One region of the Chitinophaga lutea genome, then DNA from elsewhere that is predicted to be linked to it. Evidence: riboswitches for the same ligand, from Rfam matches in the RefSeq annotation. Region 1 holds a riboswitch; each other region holds the start of a gene.
What was found. Region 1 has a riboswitch for thiamine pyrophosphate ahead of thiS (sulfur carrier protein ThiS). Riboswitches for the same ligand answer to the same signal wherever they lie in the genome.

Region 1 (7,600 bases):
CACCCCGCCGATGGCGATGCAGTTGGGCGGGACGGCCACAAAAAGATGTCCTTTACCGCTGTAGCCGTTCTTCGAAATGCTGTCGAACACAGGGCCGAGCAGCAGGTAGTTCCATGGACCGGCCGGCGCCCCGGGCGTGTGAATGGAAGTGCTGAAAACGGGCGCTTGCGACGCCTGGCGATGCGGTGTTCCGGCGGATGGTACCGTACGGCTATTGTCCGTCCGCCTTACCGCCTCACCAACATGCAGTCCCATCACGTTATACCGTTGCAACAGTTCCGGGAACCCCGCCACCATCACCCGGGAATGATCGTGCAGCCGGTCGAGCAGGCCGGTATAAGCCTCCAGGCTCCAGCCGGGCTTCCGCAACAGCAGCGTAACCGGGCCGGCGGCGGCCAGTTCGTTGAGATACAGGTGTTCTTCGTGTATCCTTTCAGGGGATGTGACTATCCAGATCATGTTTGCAGTCTTCCATGTTAATGCGGCTAGGACTTTCCTCTCTGTTCTGATGAATGAAGGTTTTCGTCAGGGCCTGTTATCCACTACGATTTACGATTCGTTGTCCATGCCGTGATATCTTCCCGCTGCAAATGTTTGTTGGCATCGGGAATGCAGGCCTTCGGGTCATGAATAAATCTCCCCTCCCGCGGCCGCAAAACGTTCCGACTGTTCTTTCAGCCCGGCAGCCCTTACTTCCTGCGATATTTTCATGGAGCAGAAATGCGGTCCGCACATCGAACAGAAGTGCGCGATTTTGGCGCCTTCGGCCGGCAGGGTTTCGTCGTGGAAACTGCGGGCGGTGTCAGGGTCGAGGCTGAGGTTGAACTGGTCTTCCCAGCGGAACTCGAAGCGCGCCTTGCTGAGGGCATCGTCGCGGTGCTGCGCGCCGGGGTGGCCTTTGGCGAGATCGGCGGCATGGGCGGCGATCTTATAGGTGATCACGCCGGTTTTTACGTCTTCGCGGTTGGGCAGGCCCAGGTGTTCTTTGGGCGTTACGTAACAGAGCATCGCCGTACCGAACCAGCCGATCATGGCGGCGCCGATGGCGGAGGTGATGTGATCGTAGCCGGGCGCGATGTCGGTGGTCAGGGGGCCTAACGTGTAGAAAGGCGCTTCGTGACAATGTTCCAGTTGTTTGTCCATGTTTTCTTTGATCAGGTGCATGGGCACGTGGCCGGGCCCTTCGATCATCACCTGCACATCGTGCTTCCAGGCGATTTTCGTGAGCTCGCCCAGCGTTTCCAGTTCCGCAAACTGTGCTTCGTCGTTCGCGTCCGCGATGGAGCCGGGCCGCAGGCCGTCGCCCAAAGAAAAGGCTACGTCGTAGGCTTTCATGATCTCGCAGATGTCTTCGAAGTGGGTGTAGAGGAAATTTTCCTTGTGATGCGCCAGGCACCATTTGGCCATGATGGAACCGCCGCGGGAAACGATGCCGGTAGTGCGTTTGGCGGTTAGCGGCACATAACGCAGCAGTACGCCTGCGTGGATGGTGAAATAGTCTACCCCCTGCTCCGCCTGTTCTATCAGCGTGTCGCGGAAAAGCTCCCAGGTGAGGGCTTCCGCTTTGCCGTTCACTTTTTCCAGCGCCTGGTAGATGGGCACGGTGCCCACCGGAACGGGGCAGTTGCGGATGATCCATTCCCTTGTTTCGTGGATGTTTTTACCGGTGCTCAGGTCCATGATGGTATCGGCGCCCCAGCGGCAGGCCCACACGGCTTTCTCCACTTCTTCTTCGATGCCGGAGGTAACGGCCGAGTTGCCGATGTTGGCGTTGATTTTAACGAGGAAATTGCGCCCGATGATCATCGGTTCCGCTTCCGGGTGGTTGATGTTGGAGGGAATGATGGCGCGGCCCGAGGCAACTTCCTGCCGCACGAATTCCGGCGTGATGAGGCGTGTTTTAGATCCACCGGCGGCGCGCTGGTTCTCCCGGATGGCGATGTATTCCATTTCCGGGGTGATGATGCCCTGGCGGGCGTAGTGGAGTTGCGTCACGTTCCGGCCCGGCGCTGCTTTCAGCGGCAGGTGCAGGTGTTCGAACTTCGTTTGCTGCGGTGCAGAGAAGGCCGGGAGCGCTTCCACATCGTTGCGGCCGGTAATCCACGTTTCCCGCAGCCGGGGGATTCCTTTGTGCACGTCGATGTCGATTGCAGGGTCGGTATACGGCCCGCTGGTGTCGTACACGGTGACGGGCGCATTGGTTTCTTCAATGCCCTGAAGGCGTGTATCCGTAAGCGTTATTTCCCGCATGGCAACGCGGATGTTGTGCAGCTGCCCGGGAACATAAATTTTCTGAGATGCGGGCAAAGGCGCCCGGCTGATGGTGGTGTTTTGCATAGCGCAGTTTTTTTGTTTTGCTGAGGAATGGGCACGACGATCCCGGCGCCCGTTGAGGGCGTTGGCGGACAGGCGTTATTGCAGGCAGGTATTACCCTCCCTGTGTGGCCTGGATGATCATGACCTTGTCGGCCGGCGACAGTGTGGTGGCGTCCCATGCGGCGCGGGGCACCACACTGCGGTTAACCGCAACCGCAATGCCCTTGGTGGGGAGCTGAATAAACTGTAAGAGTGCAGCAACCGTAGTGTCCGGCTGCACTGCATAAAGTTTATTGTTTACAAGCACTTCCATGTTTGCAGGAGTTTAGGTGAAACAATAAACTTTAAGGATGTAGATGAGAAGGAGTTCAGTATTACTTTTCCCTACGTCAGTGCGAACTGCATCAGGTACTGAGGGTATCATCTCAGTTCCGGCGCGGGCCGGAACACCCCTAAAGTGATACAAATGTATGGTGTAGAATACCAAATTCCAAATACACAACGGTTTAGCATTATCTTTGATAGGAACAAGAGATATGTTTAAACGATCCTGTATGAAAAAACTCAACCTGTTTGCCGGATGCTGGTTATTGCTGGCCGCCTGCCAGGCGCCGGTGTCGGGCGAAAAGGAAAAAGACAGTGTAGCCGTTACCGATAGTACGGAGCTGGTCGACACACTGCCGGCCGATTCGGTGACCGTGATTCCTGCAGATACCGCCGTGATAGTGGATTCCACGCTGGTCCCGGGCCGCTGGCTGCAGCCGGTGCAGGGAATAGACAGCGTGATGCAGGGTTTCAACCTCAGGAAAAACGGGAAAGCGGAATCGGTGAACATGCACAGCCGCCTTTACGATAAATGGAAGCTGCAGCAGGATACGCTGCTGCTTTGGAGCCATGCTGAGGGGGACAAAGAACCGGTGACGGAGATCGATACGCTGGTGATCAAAATGTTGAACGATACATCGTTGGTGGTATTTCCAACCAATGCAGCTCCGGGGTACCTGGAAAAATATACAAGAAAAAAAGGTTCAAGGAAAGGGAAATAAGGACAATGCAAGTTCCCCGATCCGGATTCGGGAGGTTGCTTCATAATTGGGTACGGTTATTACACCGGCACCCGAACTGAGGAACTTGTGCAAGCGCTTTAGCGCGACTATAAATTATACTGCTGCCAGAAACCTATAGCGGTGGCAACAATTGCCAGGAACAGGCCGGCCACGGCCATCTGCAGCTCGTCGGTACTCTTACGGGCAATTATCAGGGATATGATGCAAACGAAAACGCCTGCAGCGCCAAGGTAAATAGCAGCGTCTGCGGATTTGCTGATGAATGAAAATGCGGCCGTAACCACACCTACAAAAATGGAAGCAAACCCTGCGATTTTGGGCATACTAGTTGGGTGATGCATACTGAATAGAGATTATGGTGAATAAATATTGAACGCTATTGTTGCAAGCCCGGCTGTTGGTCACGTTCCGGCACCTCTTCCCAGGGAGTCTTCAGCAAGGGACCAATCTGTTGATAACGCGCATCCTGGTATTCATCCAGCCCATAACGCAGACTGGTGGTATCTTTCACTGTAACGAACGTACCGAAGAGGCGATCCCAGATAGAAAATATATTGGCATAATTCGAATCCGTTTCCGGCTGATACCGGCTGTGGTGTACTTTGTGCATATCCGGCGACACGATGATCCAGCTCAATGTTTTGTCCATCCAGCCCGGCAGGTGGATATTGGCGTGATTGAACTGGCTCATGAACGCCGAAATCGTCTGGTAGAGCATCACCATCCAGATGGGCGCACCCATGGTCACAATGCCCACAAACAGCGCGATCACGCGGAACACGCTTTCCACCGGGTGGTGGCGCAGCGCCGTGGTGGTATCCACCGCCGTGTCCGTATGGTGGATTTTATGGAAATGCCACATCCAGGCGATTTTGTGCTGGATGAAATGAACCAGGTAAGCGCCTATAAAATCGAGCATCAGCAGCGCGGCAATGGCATGCGCCCACACCGGCAGCTTCAGCCAGTATAAGAGCCCGAATTGCTCCCGTGCTGTCCATTCCGAGGCCTTGACGATCAAAAAGGCGAATCCCAGGTTCACCATGGCGGTCGTTAACGTAAAAAAGAGATTGGTGCCGGCATGCCGGTATTTGTTCCCCGAAAACCGGAACCGCGGGATCACTCCTTCGATGAGCCACAACAATACCAGCCCGGCCACTAACATGGCGGTACGGTATGAAGATGGTATATGCTCAAAAAAGTCGATCATGTGCGGATGGAATTTATACGTACGTGCGTTGAGGTTAGTAAATATCAGTTACGTTTCTAATGAAAATTTACGATTTTTTGCCCAATTGTAGCGGGTTTCAGCGGATTATTTGTATTTCAAAAAACAAGCAATTCATTCAGAGAATGCTTTATATATGAAGAAATGGTTAATTGTTGGGGTCGTCGGCGGGGTATGGGAATGGATACATTTTTCCTTTAATGTATAATGGAAATTAATATTTGAAGGGTTTGTGATAAAACAAAAAAGAGGAAGCACTGCTTCCTCTTTTTTTATCGGTATCGTGTTAAGATCAATTGTTGAGCAGCAGCGGCATCACCAGCATCAGGAGGTCTTCGGACTCCCCCTTTTCCACGGGGCGGAGAATACCGGCTTTAGTGGGCGCGCTCAGGTCGATGGTGATTTCGTCACCTTCGGCGGCGTGCAGCATTTCGATGAGGAATTTCGCGTTGAAGGCGATCTGCATGTCTTCCCCGCTGTACTGGCAGCTCATGCGCTCGTTCCCTTCAAAGGAAAAATCAACGTCCTGCGCGGAGAGCTGCAATTCGGCGCCGCTGATGTTGAGGGCTACCTGGTTGGTGCTCTTGTTGGCGAACACGCTCACGCGTTTCAGGCCGTTCTGGAAGTCGTTTTTCACGAGCGTCAGGCGGTAAGGGTTTTCCTTCGGGATCACCACTTTATAGTCAGGGAAACGGGCGTCTATCAGGCGGCAGATCATCTGTGCATTGTCGTGCGACACAAAGAAGTGGTTGCTGCTGTAAGACACTTTGATTTCGCTGTCGTTATCAGGGATGGCGGATTTGAGCAGGTTGAGGGGCTTCTTCGGTACGATGAAGCTGTCGGCCTGCGGACATTTCACATCGGTGCGGATATACTTCACGAGCCTGTGCGCGTCGGTAGCCACGAAGGTGATATTGTCCGGGTGCAGTTCAAAAAACACACCGGTCATCTGCGGGCGAAGATCGTCGTTGCTCACGGCAAACAGGGTTTTGTTGATGGCCGTCACCAGGGCGGAAGCCGTCATGGTGAAGTTCGTCGCATCTTCTGCCGCCGGCTCTTTCGGGAAGTTTTCCGGGTTTTCTCCCATCACCTTGTATTTACCGTTGTCCGACGTGATCTCAACAGCAAACGAATTGAGGTCTATGTTGAAAGTCAGCGGTTGGTCCGGCAGGTTCTTCAGGGAGTCCATCAGAATTTTCGCCGGAATACAAATGCGCCCGGTTTCTTTGGCCTCTACCTCCAGCTTTACCTTCATAACGGTTTCCAGGTCGGTAGCAATTACGGTGAGCTCGTTTTTGTCGATCATGAAAAGGAAGTCCTCCAGGATGGGCAATACCGTGTTCGAGTTAATCACACCGCTGATCTGTTGTAATTGTTTCAATAAAGTAGAGGAAGAAACGATAAACTTCATAAGGTTACTTAATAATTGTTGCAAATGTAAGGCAAACAAAGATAGAAAGTTTTGTCAATCATCCTCCGCCGCTTTTCCACAACTTACGCGCATGTATTCGCATTATCACAAAATATAATGCTTGTTAAAAGAGCGGTAAATCGACTTATTTTTGAACAAATTCGCAGTATTTCTGCCATGTGTTGAAAATATTGAAAACAATATGCCTTTTCTTTTAAATTATTAATAAATCGGTTAGTTTTGCGGGCGCAAAAATCATCATTCATTAAAACAAAAAAACTGGGGTTATGAAACTGTCTCATTTAGCCGAAACGCTGATAGGTTCTGAAATTATCAAACTGGCCGGAGAGATAAAGGAAAAGCAGGCTAAGGGTGAAAAGATCTACAATTTCACCATCGGTGACTTTGACCCCAAGGTATTCCCTATTCCGCTGGAGTTTGAAAATGAAATCATTCAGGCTTACAAGGATAAATACACCAACTATCCGCCGGCCGACGGTATTGCCGAACTGCGCAAGGCAGTGGGCGAATTCATCTCGGAGCGCGAAGGCCTCAGCTATGATCCGAACAGCGAGATCGTGATCTCCTGCGGCGGCCGTCCGATCATCTACGCTACTTACCGCACGATCGTTGACCGCGGTGAGAAAGTAATCTACGCCACTCCTTCCTGGAACAACAACCACTACACTCACTTCCTCGAAGGCGAGCACGTGGTGCTGGAAGCAAAAGCGGAAAACGACTTCATGCCCACCGCTGCCGAACTGAAGCCGCTGCTGAAAGGTGCAACCCTGCTGGCGCTCTGCTCTCCGCAAAACCCCACCGGTACTACCTTTGGTAAAAAACAGCTGGAAGAAATATGCGATATGGTACTGGAAGAGAACAAAAGCCGCGCAGCCGGTGAAAAACCGCTGTACGTGCTGTTCGACCAGATGTACTGGGTGCTCACCTTCGGTGAAACGCATCACTACAACCCCGTTTCCCTCCGCCCGGAAATGAAAGATTACACCGTGTTCATCGACGGTATGAGTAAAGCCTTTGCCGGTACGGGTGTGCGTGTGGGCTGGGCGCTGGGCCCCAAACACGTGATGAGCAAAATGAAAGCGATCCTGTCTCACGTGGGCGCCTGGAGCCCCATGGCAGAACAGAAAGCCGCTGCCAAATACCTCGTACAGAAAGAAGCCGTGAACAAATACCTCGTTCACTTCAAAGGTGAGGTGGAAGAAAGACTGGTGAAAATCTTCGAAGGATTCGACGCGCTGAAAAAAGCCGGCCACCAGGTAGACGCCATCGCTCCGCAGGCAGCCATTTACCTCACCATCAAACTGGACCTGGTGGGTAAAAAGACGGCAGACGGGAAAGAGCTGGCAGACCAGGCAGCCGTTACCTCCTACATCCTGGATGAGGCGAAACTGGCGGTGGTTCCTTTCTACGCATTCGGCTCGGCTAAAAACTCACCCTGGTACCGCCTGAGCGTGGGCACCTGTGTGAAAGAAGAAATCCCTGCCATGCTGGCAGCATTGAAAGCGGCACTGGAGAAACTGCAATAAGCGGAAAAGTCTACATAGAAATAGCAAAAAGGCC
Region 2 (7,600 bases), 1.6 Mb from region 1:
AGTTTGATTTCCTCCACAACTTTTCCGGTGACATCCCTGACCACTATCCGGTATTCACCCGGCGGCAGCATCAGGGAGGGCTTGTGTTGTCCGTTCAATACCATCTGGTCAACAGGTACGGCGTTGGCGTGCCCTTCTTCCGCAGCAAACGCCTGTAACAGCATGTCATTGTAATCTCTCCGGAGCGTTACGGAGACGGGCTTGCGGGTGCGGTCCAGCGCATAATAGCCGGGCCTGCCATGGACAGTTTTGAATCGTGGGTGAAAAACCTGGATGTCGAAAAAGCCTTTGTCTGCCGGCGATACCCAAACGTTGGCGTCTTTCACCAGCACAACTGGCTCACTGATGGCATGCGCCTCGCTGAAAGCGATAAAGTATTTGTCTTCGTAAGCCGCCTCGCTTTTTTCGTTCATGATATTCTGGTTAACGGTCAGCGGGTCGATGCCGGACAGGGTTCTAAAATGCCCTGCCATTCGCTGGAGGCCTTCCCTTTCTTTTTCAAGAATGTGACTGTAACCCGCATGCACCAGCACTTTCGCGGCAGGATCCTGCCGGAATATTTTATACAGGTTTTTGGCCTGGTTCAGTTCCCTTTGCGCGCGGCAGTTTTTGGTGCAGGGCACATCGTCTTCATACCGCACCAGTTGGTAGCCGATTGTCAATGCCGTGCGCAGCATATCTGCGAAAAGCGGTTCTACGATATAATAGCCGTCCTGCGATGTGGGGTAGCGGCGGGTGTTGATCGAATCGTCGAGCCCGGCCAGCGCTTCCAGCGCCAGGTAACGGTAACCGGCGTTATACAGATCCTGCAGTAAAGATTTAGTGAAGAGCCGGTGATAGGGAAGGTGATGACTTTCGTTGATCATCGTCACCTGCCGTGAAGCGGCCATGCGGACGATCGTTTGCCGGGCGCCGGCAGTCTGATAGCCATCGAAGTCCCCGGGTGAGGGTACCGGTACCGGGCGCGGCTGTTGCTGCAGTACCGGCAGCGAATCATAGTAACGAAGCGCTGCATGGTAATCGCCCACAAAGGAACTGTACGTCGCCATATCGTTGCAGAACAGATAGCGTTGCCATGGGTCGTTACCGATTGAAGGCGCCAGCAACCGGAGCGTATCCAGCGGTTTGAGGTAGTTGGACGGAGCCGCGAGAAACTGCATGGAAACGGCGGACGAAAAATCGCGGGTCTGCGCGGCGGCGGATCCGCACAGGAAAGCTGAAAGGAGTAAGGGAATCAATCGTTTCATAGCGGTGAATAGTTGAAAGTACAGAAAAATACGGATTAACAGGGCGATGGTATTACTAACGGGGCCGCCTGTTGTATAGCGCCGCTATCATGAAAAGTTCATCAGTTCCGGGTTCATTTTACCATGTTCGCTTCCGGATGTGGTCTGTACGAAATTGAACACATTTTAAGTATCGTTAATGAATAAACGAATTGAACTGAATTTGTTTACCGAATGGCATGAAATTCCCGCGATTGCCTGATACCCTTTCCACACATGATAATCTCTTGCTTATGCGTCTTCTGACCAAAAATGTATTCCGCCAGTTATGGCGACAGCGGTTGTTTACACTGCTGAATGTACTCGGTTTGGCCATCAGCATCAGCGCCTGCTGGGTCATTTACCACATTGTCAGTTATGAATATAGTTTTGACGACCGGTTACCGGACAAGGCGCTGACCTACCGCCTGGTGACCGGCCTCGCTTTTGACGGAAAAGAATCTTACAACGGAGGTGTTTCCGCCCCGATTTACCAGGCCGTGAGAGAACAGGTGCCGGGCGCAAAACGGGTGGTGCCGGTTTTCAGGCAGTGGATCAATGCGGTGAACATTCCCGGGCAGAAGCCGCTGGACCAGGAAGAGTTCAAAGGCATCGTTGCAACGGACGCCGCTTATTTTGACATGATCCCGTATACCTGGCTGGCAGGTAATCCTGCAACGGCGTTCCATGCGCCGGAGAACGTTGTGCTGACGGAAAGCCGTGCCAGAAATTACTTCGGTACGCTTACCCCCGAAGCGATGATCGGCAAAGTGCTGGTCTATAACGGGAAGGATCAGAAAACAGTGTCCGGCATCGTAAAAGACCTCGATTATCCTACCGAGTTCACCGCAAAAGAGTTTTTCTTTCTACCGCCCAAGACCTATCCACTGGGCGATTGGACGAATACCAATGGTTCCGAACAGTTGTACCTGCAGATCGATAACCGGGCAGACACTTCCCGGGTACTGGCGCAGATCAGCAACATCGCCCAGGGAAAATGGGATGAAAATATGGCCGAAAGAAAGCTGCCGAATACCGTAAGGCGCTGGTTCAGGTTATTGCCGCTGGAAGAATCCCATTTTTCCACCTACGTCAGGGAGATGGACGTGCGGAAGGCCAGCAAGCCCGTTATGAGAGGCCTCATCGGGCTGGGTGCTTTATTGATCATACTGGCCTGCATCAACTATATCAACCTGAGCACGGCGCTGATACCGCAACGGAGCAGGAGCATCGGTGTGCGGAAGATACTGGGCGGCAACAGCGGCAACATTATCAAAGGCATATTGACGGAGACGTTTGTGATTGTATTGCTGGCCGTTGCCTGTTCGCTTTTCCTGACGAAAACGGCCTATTCGTTTCTCGGCAATATCATTCCCGATGGCATGCACGACCATGCCGGCGGATGGGGCATAATCGGCTTCCTGGCGGCATTGCTGCTGGGCATCACGTTGCTTTCCGGCGGTTACCCGGCGTGGCTGATATCCAAAGTAAAACCGATCGGGCTCATCCAGCGCCATGGTACCCTGCATCGCAATGGCGGTGGCGGCGTCGGTTTACGGAAAGTGCTCATCGTATTCCAGTTCGTGATCGCGCAGGTGTTCATCGTCGGGGCTATCGTGATGGGCAGCCAGTTGAACTACAACCTGAAAAAGGATATGGGATTCGATAAAGAGGCGGTGGTGCTGGTGAACATCCCCTGGAAACTGCAACGCGATTCGGTGTACCGCGACAAACATTTTGTACTGGCGGAAGAACTGAAGAAAGAATCCGGCATACAGGCGATTTCGCTCGGCCGGGAGCCGATGTCTGACGGGTATTCCTCGAGTATGTTCGAAAACAGGGCGGTACAGGCGAAGGAACCGGTCAGGCGGCAGGTATACAAGAAGTGGGTGGACACGGCTTACATCCATCTGTACAACATGCAACTCATCGCCGGCAGGAATCTCCGCGCTTCCGATACGACCAATGAATACATCATCAACGAAACCGCAGTGCGTGAATTGGGCTTTGCCTCACCGCAGGATGCCATCGGTCAACTGACCGGGCAGATATTCGCACCGCAGCATCCCATTGTGGGCGTCGTGAAAGATTTCCATCTGCGGGATTTTCATACGGCCATTGAACCGGTGGCATTGATGGCGGATAAAAAAAATGTGGGCACCCTCAATATCAAACTGAATAGCGCAGACCCTGATACATGGCAGCAGACTTTAAAGAAAGTGGAACAGAAATGGTATGCGATGTATCCTTCGGGGAGCTTTGCGTACAAGTTTTATGATGAAACGCTGGACGCGATGTACAAGCAGGAAAGGAACCAGTCGAGGCTGGTCAACCTGGCTACCGTCATCGCCATCGTGATCAGCTGCCTGGGTTTGTTCGGGCTCGCGGTGCTGATCGCTTTTCAGCGGACGAAGGAAATCGGTATCCGGAAAGTACTGGGTGCAACGGTGGCCGGTATCGCGCAAATGCTCATGTCCGATTTTGCCAAACTGATCCTCATCGCGCTGCTCATTGCATCACCCATTGCCTGGTGGGGCATGAACCGCTGGCTGGAAGGTTTTGTGTACCGGGTAGAGATCGAGTGGTGGGTGTTCGTGGTGTCCGGGGCGGTAGCCATTTTCATCGCCATGCTGACGGTCAGTTTCCAGGCCATCCGGGCGGCGTTGGCAAACCCGGTGAAATCGCTGAGAACGGTGTAATGACGTTGTTTGAAACCATAAAAAAAGCGGATCCGGTTTTTGCCGGATCCGCTTTTTTTGTATCGGGTGCAGGGCTTAAAAACCAAGCCGCACCCCTGCCATCACGTTAAAGCCGGCCATCGGGAAATACGCGTTGGATTGTTTGATTTCCCCGCCTTCAGTATAACCATAGGTATAACCGTTCGGCTCGTATTTTTCATTGAAAATATTGTTGAGCATCAGCTGCAGCCCCAGCTCGCGGAAGAGGCGCTGCGGGATGGTGTAATTGAAGCGCAGGTCGTTCACGAGGAATGCGTCGAGCGCGCGTTTGGCATTCGCCGTATTGTCGAGGTACTGGCGGCCCGCATACTTGCCCACCCAGTCGATCTGCAGGCCGTTCAGGGGCCTGTAGGTAACCGTGTAACCGGCTACGAGGTCGGGGGAGAAGGAAATGTCGGTGTCTTTGTGCGTCACCGTTTTTTGTCCGCCGTTATCCCAGTCGTCGAGGTATTCTGTGAATTCGTTGATGCGGTTGCGGCTGAGGGCGATGTTGGCCGCGAGGGTCAGCCGGGGCACTACGTGGTAGTGACCGTCGAGCTCTATGCCGGCGCGGTAACTTTTCGGGATATTGGTCCTGGCATATGCGCCCACGTCGTTGATGCGGCCTGTCAATACCAGCTGGTTGCGGTAGTTCATGTAATACGCATTGGCGGAAACGCCGCCTTTCGCATTGCGCCAGACATAACCGGCTTCCAGGTTGCGGAGGGTTTCGTGTTTCGGCGCTTCTGTTATGCTTACCTCGAAATCGTCGCGGTTCGGTTCCTTGTTGCCGATGGCGTAAGAAACATATACATGCTGCTCGTCGTTCAGCTGGAACGTGGCCCCGCCTTTCGGGTTGATGAAGTTGTATTTGTTGTTGCGGAGGATGTCGGGATTGTTGCGGAATCCGTTCAGCTCATAGTGAACCCGGCGGTATTGCAGGTCTGCAAACAGTTTCAGCTTTTCCGTCACTGCATATTCGCCTTTCCAGTACACGTTCATGTCGGTTTTGAAAGCCGTGAGGTCGTACCAGCGGAAGTCTTTATCGAACCCGCCTTTTTCCGCCCAGATCACTTTGCCGTAATGTTTGCCGTCGTATTTATTCCAGGCGCCGCCCACGCTCCAGTTAAATTTACCGGCCTGGTGGTTGAGGGAAAATACGCCGCCGTAAAAATGATTGTCGAGCCACAGCTGGCGGATAAGATCGGTGGTATCGCCGCTGCCGGCGGGCGCGGTTACGCCATAGTCGGCATACGCGTTTTTATCGCGGTAGTTCTCATAATATCCACGGCCGCGGGTGTAGTGCGCCGCCACATTGAACTGCAGGTTCGGGCGCAGGGCGTGGTTGAAGAACAGCTGGTAATGGTCCTGCTGGTAATTGTCCGTTTCGTTATCGTACGGCGCCCCGGGTTTGTTGGTGCCGCTGGGGTTGTAGGTACGGTTGGTGTTGAGTTGTTCTTCGCTGATACCGTTCCAGGCCTGGTAGGTTTTTTCCTTGCCGGAAAAAACGTTCAGGCGGAGAGAGGATTTTTTGTCGATGTAAGCGGCGGAGGTGTAGAAGGAGCGGAGGTTGGATGAGGCCCTGTCCACATACCCGTCGGACGTGATCCTGGACAACCTCGCGTCTACGGTGAAATGTCCGTTGATGAGCCCCGAGCCTGCTCTCACGGTGTTTTTCCAGGTATTGAAAGAACCGTAGCTGTTGTCGGTTTCGCCGTATGCTTTTTCGGAAAACTGGTTGGTGGAGAGGTTAAGCGATGCGCCGAAAGCTCCTGCTCCGTTGGTGGAGGTGCCCACGCCGCGTTGCAGCTGGATGCTGCTGACGGACGATGCGAAGTCCGGCATGTTCACAAAAAACGTCCCCTGCGATTCCGCGTCGTTCACGGGGATGCCGTTGACGGTCACGTTGATGCGGGTGATGTCGCTGCCGCGCACGCGGAGGCCGGTGTACCCCACGCCGGCGCCGGCGTCCGAGCTGGTCACTACAGACGGCAGCTGGTTGAGCAGCAGCGGCAGGTCCTGTCCGAGGTTCTGTTTGTCGATTTCTTCTTTGCCGATTTCCGATTTGGTAAACGGCGCCTTCCTGCCCGCGCGGATGCTGGCTATTTCCACCGCTTTCACGAACAGTGCCGTTTCCTGCAGGCGGAAATCGAGCACGGCGGCGGCAGACGGCTGTAGGGTTTCCCGCGCGGCGGTATAACCGATAAAACTGGCCTGTACGGTGAAGCTGCCGTTGCGGGGGAGTTGCAGGCGGTATTGGCCTTTGGCATTGGTAATGGTGTGTGCTCCGTTCAGTACCGCTACGGTAGCGCCTTCCAGCGGGCGGCCGCTGGCCTGGTCGGTGACGGTTCCCGTGAGGGTGGTTTGTGCCTGCAACAATACAGGGAGGCACAGCAGCGCAAAAAGCATGAACTTTTTCATCCTTCAGTTGATTTTGATGGTCGGATGGAGCCTCGCGGGAACATGCCCGGGCGGGCCGGTTGCGAGCTTGGCTTCATATTTCCTGTTGATTTAATTCCGTTATACGAACAGTTGACGGCATACCGTTACGGCAGCAGCTTTGCTGTTCACTATCAAAAAATAACAGGTAAGGAGAGTGGTCGCTTACCTTTCCTAACCAGCATTACCTGGTCCAGGTTCAACGGGTTTGATCTCAGCCTGATAGTAAGGCACCCCGAGGTGAAATTGGGAATAGTCCCGGTTTCTGCCGCAAAGTTAGACACATGCAGGGAATTTTGCGCAAATTATTTTTTTGGCTATCTTGTGTATTCATCCGGATGTAGATATCGCACTGTATAGCAGGATCATTTTCGAATTTTTATTGTTAACTCAAACAAATGTAAAATGATCAAACTGCAATTGATGGGCCGCCTTGGCCAGAATGCCACCGAACATGCCGTGAACGGTAAAACAGTCATCAACTTCAGCGTAGCCCACAACGAAAAATTCAAAAATGCCCAGGGCATGCAGCAGGAGCGTGTGGTATGGGTCAACTGCGCCATGTGGGAGCCCGGCGCCGTGATGCCGTACCTCGTGCAGGGCAAAGCGGTGTACCTCGAAGGGATGCCTGCCGTGAACCTGTACCGCACCAATGCCGGCGAAGCCAAAGCCGAAATGAAAGTGCGCGTCACCTTCCTCCAGTTACTGCCGGACGGCCGGAATGGCGCCGAAAACCAGGAGCTGGAACCGGCTGTTTCTCAACCGGCCGACGACCTGCCGTTTTAGGAAACGGGGAGAGGAGGAAAAAAATATTCCGCTGTAACCCTTTGCTGGCAATGGTTTTCAATACTATCCACTTTACAAATTTTCTCAAAGAGTAAAAATATATTTGGTCAGGTTGAAAATTCCCTTACCTTTGCACCCACATTGCGAGGTAGAGCAGAGGTAGCTCGTCGGGCTCATAACCCGAAGGTCAGAGGTTCGAATCCTCTCCTCGCTACAAAAAACTAACACAAAAAGCCGAAGCTAATTCGGCTTTTTTTATTTGTACTAAATTGCGATTATGCACCGTGCAGGATTTGTGAACATCTTCGGTAAACCGAACGCCGGCAAAAGCACTTTGCTGAACGCCCTGCTGGGCGAAAAACTGGCTATTGTATCCCCGAAGGTGCAAACCAC
Region 3 (7,600 bases), on a different contig from region 1:
GCCATTTTCGTGTCAGGCCGGTATCAGGAATAGGATGACTGTACGCAGGCGCATTGATTGTACAGTAATTTACGGATTTGGGGGCAGACTTTTACCGGTATGCTGCCAGGAATATCCTTTTACCTGGCTGAAAGCCATCAGGCTGCTGCTTTTGCGGGTGTGGATCTGTACCCCGGAGAAATGCCGCCCGTACTTCATGGCGAAAAATACGGCGCCCAGCGTGGGCGCGTCCGCATCGGCATACTGCAACTGTACCTCACGCGCCTTCCCCAGCCGGAACCCTTTGAAGCTGCCCTGGTAATACTCATTGCGGCTGAGTATGGAAGTGCCCGAAGGGTCGAACAGGTAATGGAATTCCGCACCGTACAGGGCGATCTCGTTGGGCGCCAGCGCGGGCATGAGCCAGACGGAGACGGTTTTATCGCGGTGATACCGCACGAACTTGTTGAACTTCACATACGACTTGCCCAGCACAAACCCTGCTTCGCGGTAGGCCAGCCCGATGGCGCGCGACACGGCGTTGAGCATCACCGTATCCGGCGGGTCGCACACCACATCGACACTGTCCGGCCGCCATATCTTGTAATGCAGCACTACATCGTACCGCCCGTCCTTATACTTGCCGAAGATGCCGTTCCACAGGCTGTCGTCCCCTTTGTAACAAAACCATTCACGCCCCATGCGGCCGAGCTCCTCCCAGCTCACGGTGGTCACCATTTCAGAGAGGCGCCAGGCAACGGTGTCGTAATCCACCATCCAGCGGGCGGTTTCGAGTTTACTGTTGAAAGAGGACAGCGGGAACGGCGCAGGCTTTTGCGCGTACAATGTTTGCACAAACAGCAGTGCAGCTATCAGGCAGGTGCATTTCATAGGACAGGGCGGTAATTCCTCATAAATATAGTGTTTTTATTTAATCTAATATACAATCCGTGCATACAATTCCCCATTTGGTCTGACAAACAGCTATATGCGGTTCGTGGCATACTATTTTCACTACAGTAGGAGCACCAAAACCATCCACATGAGAAAGATATTATTGCCGCTCGCTTTTGCATGCCTTGCTGCCGTAGCCTGTAACAACCAGGCCAGCCGTAACGCACAGGACACACTCTCCGGAGAAGACACCGGGATGACGAAAGACATGGCACAGGACGTAAACAAGGAAACATTCGAGAATGATTCAGTGCGCGGGGCTACCAATAATATTTCCAAGGCAGCGGAAGACGGGCTTTATGAAGTAAAACTGCTTTCAGACGGGCAGGCGAAAACCACCAACGCCGCCATCAAAAAAATGGCGGCGCACATGCTGAAAGCACACGAAAAACTGAACAAGGAACTGGCTGAGCTGACTGCTAAAAAAGGCATCACCATTCCTACGGTTTTAGAAGACAGCAAGATCAGGGATATTCAGCAGATCACCGACAAAACGGGTACTGATTTTGATAAAGCTTTTGTAGACGAATTAGTGGATAAACATGAAAAGGCTATCAACCTGTTTGAGAATACGGCCAACGATGCAACAGACCCGGATATCAAACAGCTGTTCACGAAAGCGATACCCGAATTGAAGGAACACCTGACAATGGCGAAGAAAGAACAGGAGAAGCTGAAAAAATAACTATTTCCGTCTTTTCTTCAAGGGTGGCAACTCAAAGCCTGAGATTAAACCTTTAGCACCTGATCCGGGTAATGCCGGCGAAGGAAATGAAAAGATTGGAATATAGCTCCGGCCTCTTAGGAGGCCGGAGTTTTTTTTATTACTTTGGCAGAAACGTCTGCATTCCACATGAAAAATTTACTCCCCTTCCTGCTGTGTATCAGCATGATACACCAGGCGGCCGCTCAGGCCACTTACACCAATCCGGTATTCGATCACGACTTCCCCGACCCGAATGTGCTCAAAGGCAAAGACGGGTACTTCTACGCCTACTCCACCCAGTCCGACTGGCGGCGCCAGAATGCGGGCGGTCCCTACATCATGCCCATCCTGCGTTCCAAAAACCTCGTGCAATGGGAACATGTGGGCGACGCCCTCTCCAAACGCCCCACCTGGAAAAAGGAAGGCGGCATCTGGGCCCCGGACGCACTGGTGTACCGCGGCAAGTACATGCTGTATTATTCGTTCTCCACCTGGGGCGATCCCAATCCCGGTGTGGGCATTGCCGTGAGCAACGACCCCAAAGGGCCGTTTGAAGACAAAGGCAAACTCTTTCTCAGCGAAGAAGTAGGCGTCAAAAATTCCATCGACGCCTTCGTGTATGAAGATAAAAACACGCCGTACATTTTCTGGGGCAGCTTCAAAGGCATTTACTGCGCGGAGCTGTCGAAAGACGGCCTGCAGCGGAAAGGCGATACCATCCGCATCACCGGCGATAAGTACGAAGGCAGTTATGTCTACAAAAGAGGCGGCTACTACTATTACTTCGGCTCCGCCGGCAGCTGCTGCGAAGGCGCGAAAAGCACCTATCATGTGATGGTGGGCAGATCAACATCCATCAAAGGCCCTTATGTCGACAAAGCCGGCGTTCCGCTGCTGAACAACGGCGGCACGATGCTGCTGAAAGCCAATACGGGAGAAGAGGGCTTTCTCGGCCCCGGCCATAACGGCGATATCATCACCGATAAGAACGGCGATACCTGGATGTTGTACCATGCCTTCCACAAAAAGAACGATAAAAGAGGCCGTGTGATGCTGCTCGATAAAATCGAGTGGGTAGACGGCTGGCCTGTGATCAAGGGGGCCGCGCCCAGCGTAGGGCCGCAACCCGCACCGGTATTCTGATAAAAAAAGGGTGTATCAATAACTGATACACCCTTTTTGTTTTTACGCCTTTCCTTCCCGTTAATATCCGTCGTTCTGCTTCAGGTTGTTGTTCCCCGAAATAGCCTGTGTAGGCACCGGGAAGCGGTTATAATGCCTGGCAGAAGGCTGATGGTCCCACCAGGTTTCCGTTGTAAATTTTTTCCAGCGTATCAGGTCTGTTCTGCGGCGGCCTTCGCCGAGGAACTCGATGCCCCATTCGCGGAGCATGCGGTATTCGTCGAGGTTGGCGGCAGTCACCGGGTCGGGGTCTGCACCGCCGGTGAAGGCGCGTTTCCGCACGGGATTGATGAGCGCGGCAGCGCCGGCTTTATCGCCTTCGCGCAGCAGGCATTCGGCCAGCATGTATTGTATCTCCGTCAGGCGGATAGCGGGATTGTCCGCGCCCCAGCGCAGGCTTTTATCGGCATTGTTCGGCACCGGTACCTTCACGAGGCGCACGCCGGTATTTTCTTCTCCTTCAGACATTTTTGAGGGCAGCACGTTTACGGAAGCATACCGTTTGCCGGGGCCTACTTCGGAAAAACGCCCCACCTGGTCTACGAACGTCAGCGGCAGGTTCTTGTATTCTTCGCCGCCGTTGATCACCGCACCGGAAGGCGTGAGGTGCGGGCCTACGATGAACATGCCTTCGTAGCGGCCACCGCCGAGGTATTTGTAAGGTTTTTTGCGGAGGTCCTGGTCGCTGAACTGCTCATAAGGCGAGCCCAGTTTGAAATCCGCCGTATACAGCTCCCCGGTCGGTTTGCGGGAAGGCTGCAGGTGGCTGCCGTTATTGTTGCCGCCGTCGATGTCGAAATACTTGTTGGTGTTGTAGTGATAAAAGTTCGCGTAGAACCAGTCGTATTGCAGCTTGTTGAATTCAGAGGGGATCGACCAGATGATCTCGGGCGATTTGTCGTTACTGAAAGCGTGCGGACCGTACCAGCTGGCATCCAGGCTGTATTCACCGTAGGTTTTGGCAAGGATGTCCTGGCAGAGTTTTTTGCATTCGGCGAACATCGGTTTGTTGATGTAGGCTTCCGCGTTGAAATAAAGCGTTGCCAGCAAGGTGGCCGCGGCGGCCTGGCGCAGTGCGCCTTCTTCCTTGTCGCCCGCTTTTTTCTTCGGCAGTTTTTCTATCGCGGTTTTGAGCAGCGTTTCGATGTGGGTGAACGTTTCGAGATCGGTGTTACGCGGCAGCGACTCCCCTTCCAGCGATTCGAACACGGGCAGCCCGCCGAAATAATCGAGGCCGCGCAGGTAGAAAAACGCGATGAGGGTATTGAGCTGGTTCAGGTGATCGTCTTTATCCGCCTGTGTGAGCGCAAACTTCGTATAGTCGAGTTTCTCCAGGTCTTTTTTGGTATCGAGCGCCAGCGCCACGCCCATCAGCGTACCGCGCCAGGTGCCCCAAATCCAGCCGTCATCGGGCGTCCAGCGGTGGTAATGGTAGCGTTCGTTTTCGCCGCCGTTATACCAGTGGCGGCCTTTAGTGGTGATGGCAAAATGGTCGGCCGTATACTCCTGGAGGTTCCAGCGGTCGGCTCCCAGGTACCAGCGTGCGTGTGTGAACGGGCGGTAGAGTGCGGCCTTGATGTCTTTTTCGCTTTTGTAAAATGTTTCGGGCGTCACCTTGTCGTAAAACGTCTGGTCGAGTTTGGTGCAGCCTGCCGATAGTATGAATGCGGCGGTGAGAATGTATATGCCGAATATTTTTTTCATCAGTACTTTTTTTGAATGGAAACCTTGTTTAGAAATTAGCCTGCAGGCCGAACATGAACGTGCGTGTTTCAGGATACACGTTCCTTTCTTCGAAGCCGGGTTCGAGCCCGTTGATGTTCACCTCGGGATCGAGCCCGCTGTATCTGGTGATCACGAACAGGTCGCGCACGGTGGCATACAAACGCAGGCCTTTCAGGGGTTTCACGGTTTGCTGGTTGAAAGTATAGCCGATGCTCAACGCATCGAGCTTCACGAAATTGCCCTTCTCCAGCCAGTAATCGGAGAGTTCCTTTTCCCCTTTGATGTTTTTGTGTTTGCCGTAGGCGTCGCGGAGCAGGTTCTGGCCTTTGACGTTGGGCAGGCTGTAATACATGTTGATCATGTTGAACACGTCATATCCCAGCCAGCTGCGCAGGTACACGGAAGCGTCGAAGTTTTTCCAGGTAACGGCGTGGTTCCACGACAGCATGATTTTAGGAATCGCGTTGCCGACGAAAGCTTTGTCTTCGATCTTCTTCGCCTGTTTGGTGACGTCGAACGGTTTGCCCGTTTTATCGTACAGCTGCCAGTTGCCTTCTTCGGTGAATCCGGCAAAGCGCCAGATGAAGAAGCGGCCGATGTCCTGGCCGGGGTAGAGTCTCACCGCCGTACCAGGACTACCGGGCGCCGGGAACGATTTACGGTCGGCGAACGTGAGGCCGCCGTTGAGCGTGCTCAGCGTGCTGCGGTTGCCGGAGGCTACGATGCCCGTGGTGTACGTCCAGTTGTCCGTTTTCACCGCGTTCCAGTTCAGTTCGAATTCGTAGCCTTTGTTTTCCATGCTGCCCACGTTCACCGATGTTTTGTCGTGAATGGCGGGCGGCTGGGAAACGCTCACGTCGTAAATCATGTCTTCCACCCGGCGTTTGTACAGGTCGAAGCGGCCGCTGAGGCGGTTATCAAACAATGCGAAATCCAGGCCGACGTTGTATTCTTTTTTGACTTCCCAGCGGATGTTGGGGTTCTGGTTGTGCAGCACGCCGTAGGTGCGGAGCCAGGTGCCGTCTACCAGCCACCAGGTATCCGCGCCGTACATTCTCGTGGCCACGTTGGCGTCGAAGCCTTCGTTACCGGTAGCGCCATAGCCGCCGCGCAGCTTCAGGTCGCTGACGATGCGGGAGCCTTTCAGGAACGATTCTTCAGACACGCGCCAGGCGGCCGAGATACCGGGGAAATTGCCCCACTGGTTGCCTTTCGCGAATTTGGAGGAGCCTTCGTGCCGCAGCGAAGCGGTGAGCATGTAGCGGTCTTTGAAAGCATAATTCACCCGCCCGAAAAATGCAATGAGTTTCACGGATGGATTCCTCCATGAGCCCATCCCGGCACGGCCATCGGCCAGCCAGGTACCTGTGCCCATATTGTTATCCTCCACCCCGTCTACCGGGAAGTTGGAGTTGTTGGCGTTGAAACCCTGCCCGTTGAAATCCTGGTAGGTATAACCACCTACGGCGCTGACGCGGTGCTGGCCGAAGGTTTTGTTGTAGTTCAGCGTCAGCTCCAGCGTACGGTCGTCCCAGCGTTTGTATTCCTGGCTGGCGTATCCGTCTACCTTATCGTTGCGCGAAATGCGGTGCTGCGACGAGCGGTAGAAGTTGCGGTGCTCCGTATTGTTTTTGATGGCCACCATGCCGGAGGCATACAGGTCTTTGGTCAGATTGAGCTTCAGGGTGGTGCTGGCCAGCAGGTATTTGAACTGTCCCTCGTCTTTCCGCAGCTTCACTTCCGCCAGCGGGTTGAAATAATCGTAACCGCCCGTGAGCACGTTGTAACCCGTCACATCCGTAGCGTCGTACGGCGTTTCGGTGGGGTTCATCACCAGCGCCATGTTGAAAATATCGTTGTTGCCGAAACGGGCGTTGGCCTGCATGTAACTGATGTTGGTGGCCAGTTCCGCGAACCCGTCGAGGAAGCGGAAGTTGGAGTTGATGCGGCCCGCCATTTCTTTCCTTTTGGATTCGATGGCAATGCCCACGGCGTCGCGGAGCATGAAGGAAGAATATACCTGCGCGTTTTCGGTGCCGCCGTTGAGGTTGAGCACATAACGCTGGCTGACGGGCGAAGGTGTGGTCACCACATCGTACCAGTCCGTCACATGACCGAGGTCGGTGCCGATCTTATTCGCCACGAACTCCCCTGCGCCGAGCGATTCAGGGCGTTTGCGAATGGTTTCGAGGAACACCTCGCTGGTGAAACCCACGTTCACCTGGCCGGCCTTCGCTTTTTTGGTGGTGATGAGGATAACGCCGCCGGAAGCCCTGGTACCGTAGATGGCGGCGGCCGACGCATCGCGCAGCACGTTGATGGATTCGATGTCTTCTTTCACGACGGAGTTGATGCTGCCGCCGGGAATCCCGTCTATCACCACCAGCGGGCCCTGCGAGGCGTTGATGGAGTTAACGCCGCGCAACTGCAGGGAAATGGAGGCGTTCGGGTCGGTGCCGTTGGTGGAAACCACGCTCAGGCCGGGCACCTTGCCCTGGATGCCCATCAGCGGCGATACCGCGCCGGCAACCAGGTCTTTCTGGCCGAGTTTGGTCACCGCGCTGGTGAGATCCCGTTTATTCACGGTGCCGTAACCCACCACCACGATTTCGCCCAGCTCGGTGTTTTTGCTTTCGCTGAGGGTGACGTTGATGGTGGACTGTCCGTTGACGGCGATGCTCTGCGGGGCGTAGCCGATGTAGCTGAAGGTGAGGGTGGCCTTTTCATCCACGCGGATGGAGTACTCCCCCATTTCGTTGGTGACGGTGCCCGAGCGGGGCCCTACCATGATGCTGACGCCCGGCAGCGGGTCGCCCTTGGCGTCCGTCACCTTGCCTTTTACCACGATAGTGCCTGCCGGCGCTTCGTCGCGCTTGATCACCACCAGGTTGTTTTCCAGCTGGCTGTAAATCAGGCCGGTGCCGGTCAGCATTTTTTTCAGCACGTCCATCACCGGCATATCGGTAGCGTCTACCGTTATTTTTACATGTTCGTCCAGCACCTGGTTGCTGAATACGAAGCGGTACTGGCTTTTCCGCTCCACTTCTTTCAGCG

Region 2: another riboswitch for thiamine pyrophosphate. It lies ahead of EGT74_RS01885 (TonB-dependent receptor); the one in region 1 lies ahead of thiS (sulfur carrier protein ThiS).
Region 3: another riboswitch for thiamine pyrophosphate. It lies ahead of EGT74_RS20190 (family 43 glycosylhydrolase); the one in region 1 lies ahead of thiS (sulfur carrier protein ThiS).

Annotation. Positions count from the first base shown of each region.
Region 1 is NZ_RPDH01000001.1:2,110,420-2,118,019, reverse strand. Features, by position in the region: gene EGT74_RS08495 (thiamine phosphate synthase) at 1-459, opposite strand, end outside; gene thiC (phosphomethylpyrimidine synthase ThiC) at 625-2,337, opposite strand; gene thiS (sulfur carrier protein ThiS) at 2,429-2,629, opposite strand; TPP riboswitch at 2,681-2,780, opposite strand; gene EGT74_RS08480 (lipocalin-like domain-containing protein) at 2,871-3,362, shown strand; gene EGT74_RS08475 (hypothetical protein) at 3,470-3,724, opposite strand; gene EGT74_RS08470 (sterol desaturase family protein) at 3,760-4,590, opposite strand; gene dnaN (DNA polymerase III subunit beta) at 4,901-6,019, opposite strand; gene EGT74_RS08460 (pyridoxal phosphate-dependent aminotransferase) at 6,307-7,566, shown strand.
Region 2 is NZ_RPDH01000001.1:475,964-483,563, reverse strand. Features, by position in the region: gene EGT74_RS01895 (hypothetical protein) at 1-1,247, opposite strand, end outside; gene EGT74_RS01890 (ABC transporter permease) at 1,520-3,964, shown strand; gene EGT74_RS01885 (TonB-dependent receptor) at 4,040-6,403, opposite strand; TPP riboswitch at 6,576-6,669, opposite strand; gene EGT74_RS01880 (single-stranded DNA-binding protein) at 6,827-7,207, shown strand; tRNA gene EGT74_RS01875 (tRNA-Met) at 7,350-7,421, shown strand; gene era (GTPase Era) at 7,485-7,600, shown strand, end outside.
Region 3 is NZ_RPDH01000002.1:1,965,570-1,973,169, forward strand. Features, by position in the region: gene EGT74_RS20180 (hypothetical protein) at 70-870, opposite strand; gene EGT74_RS20185 (DUF4142 domain-containing protein) at 1,022-1,618, shown strand; TPP riboswitch at 1,628-1,723, shown strand; gene EGT74_RS20190 (family 43 glycosylhydrolase) at 1,787-2,782, shown strand; gene EGT74_RS20195 (RagB/SusD family nutrient uptake outer membrane protein) at 2,843-4,525, opposite strand; gene EGT74_RS20200 (SusC/RagA family TonB-linked outer membrane protein) at 4,554-7,600, opposite strand, start outside.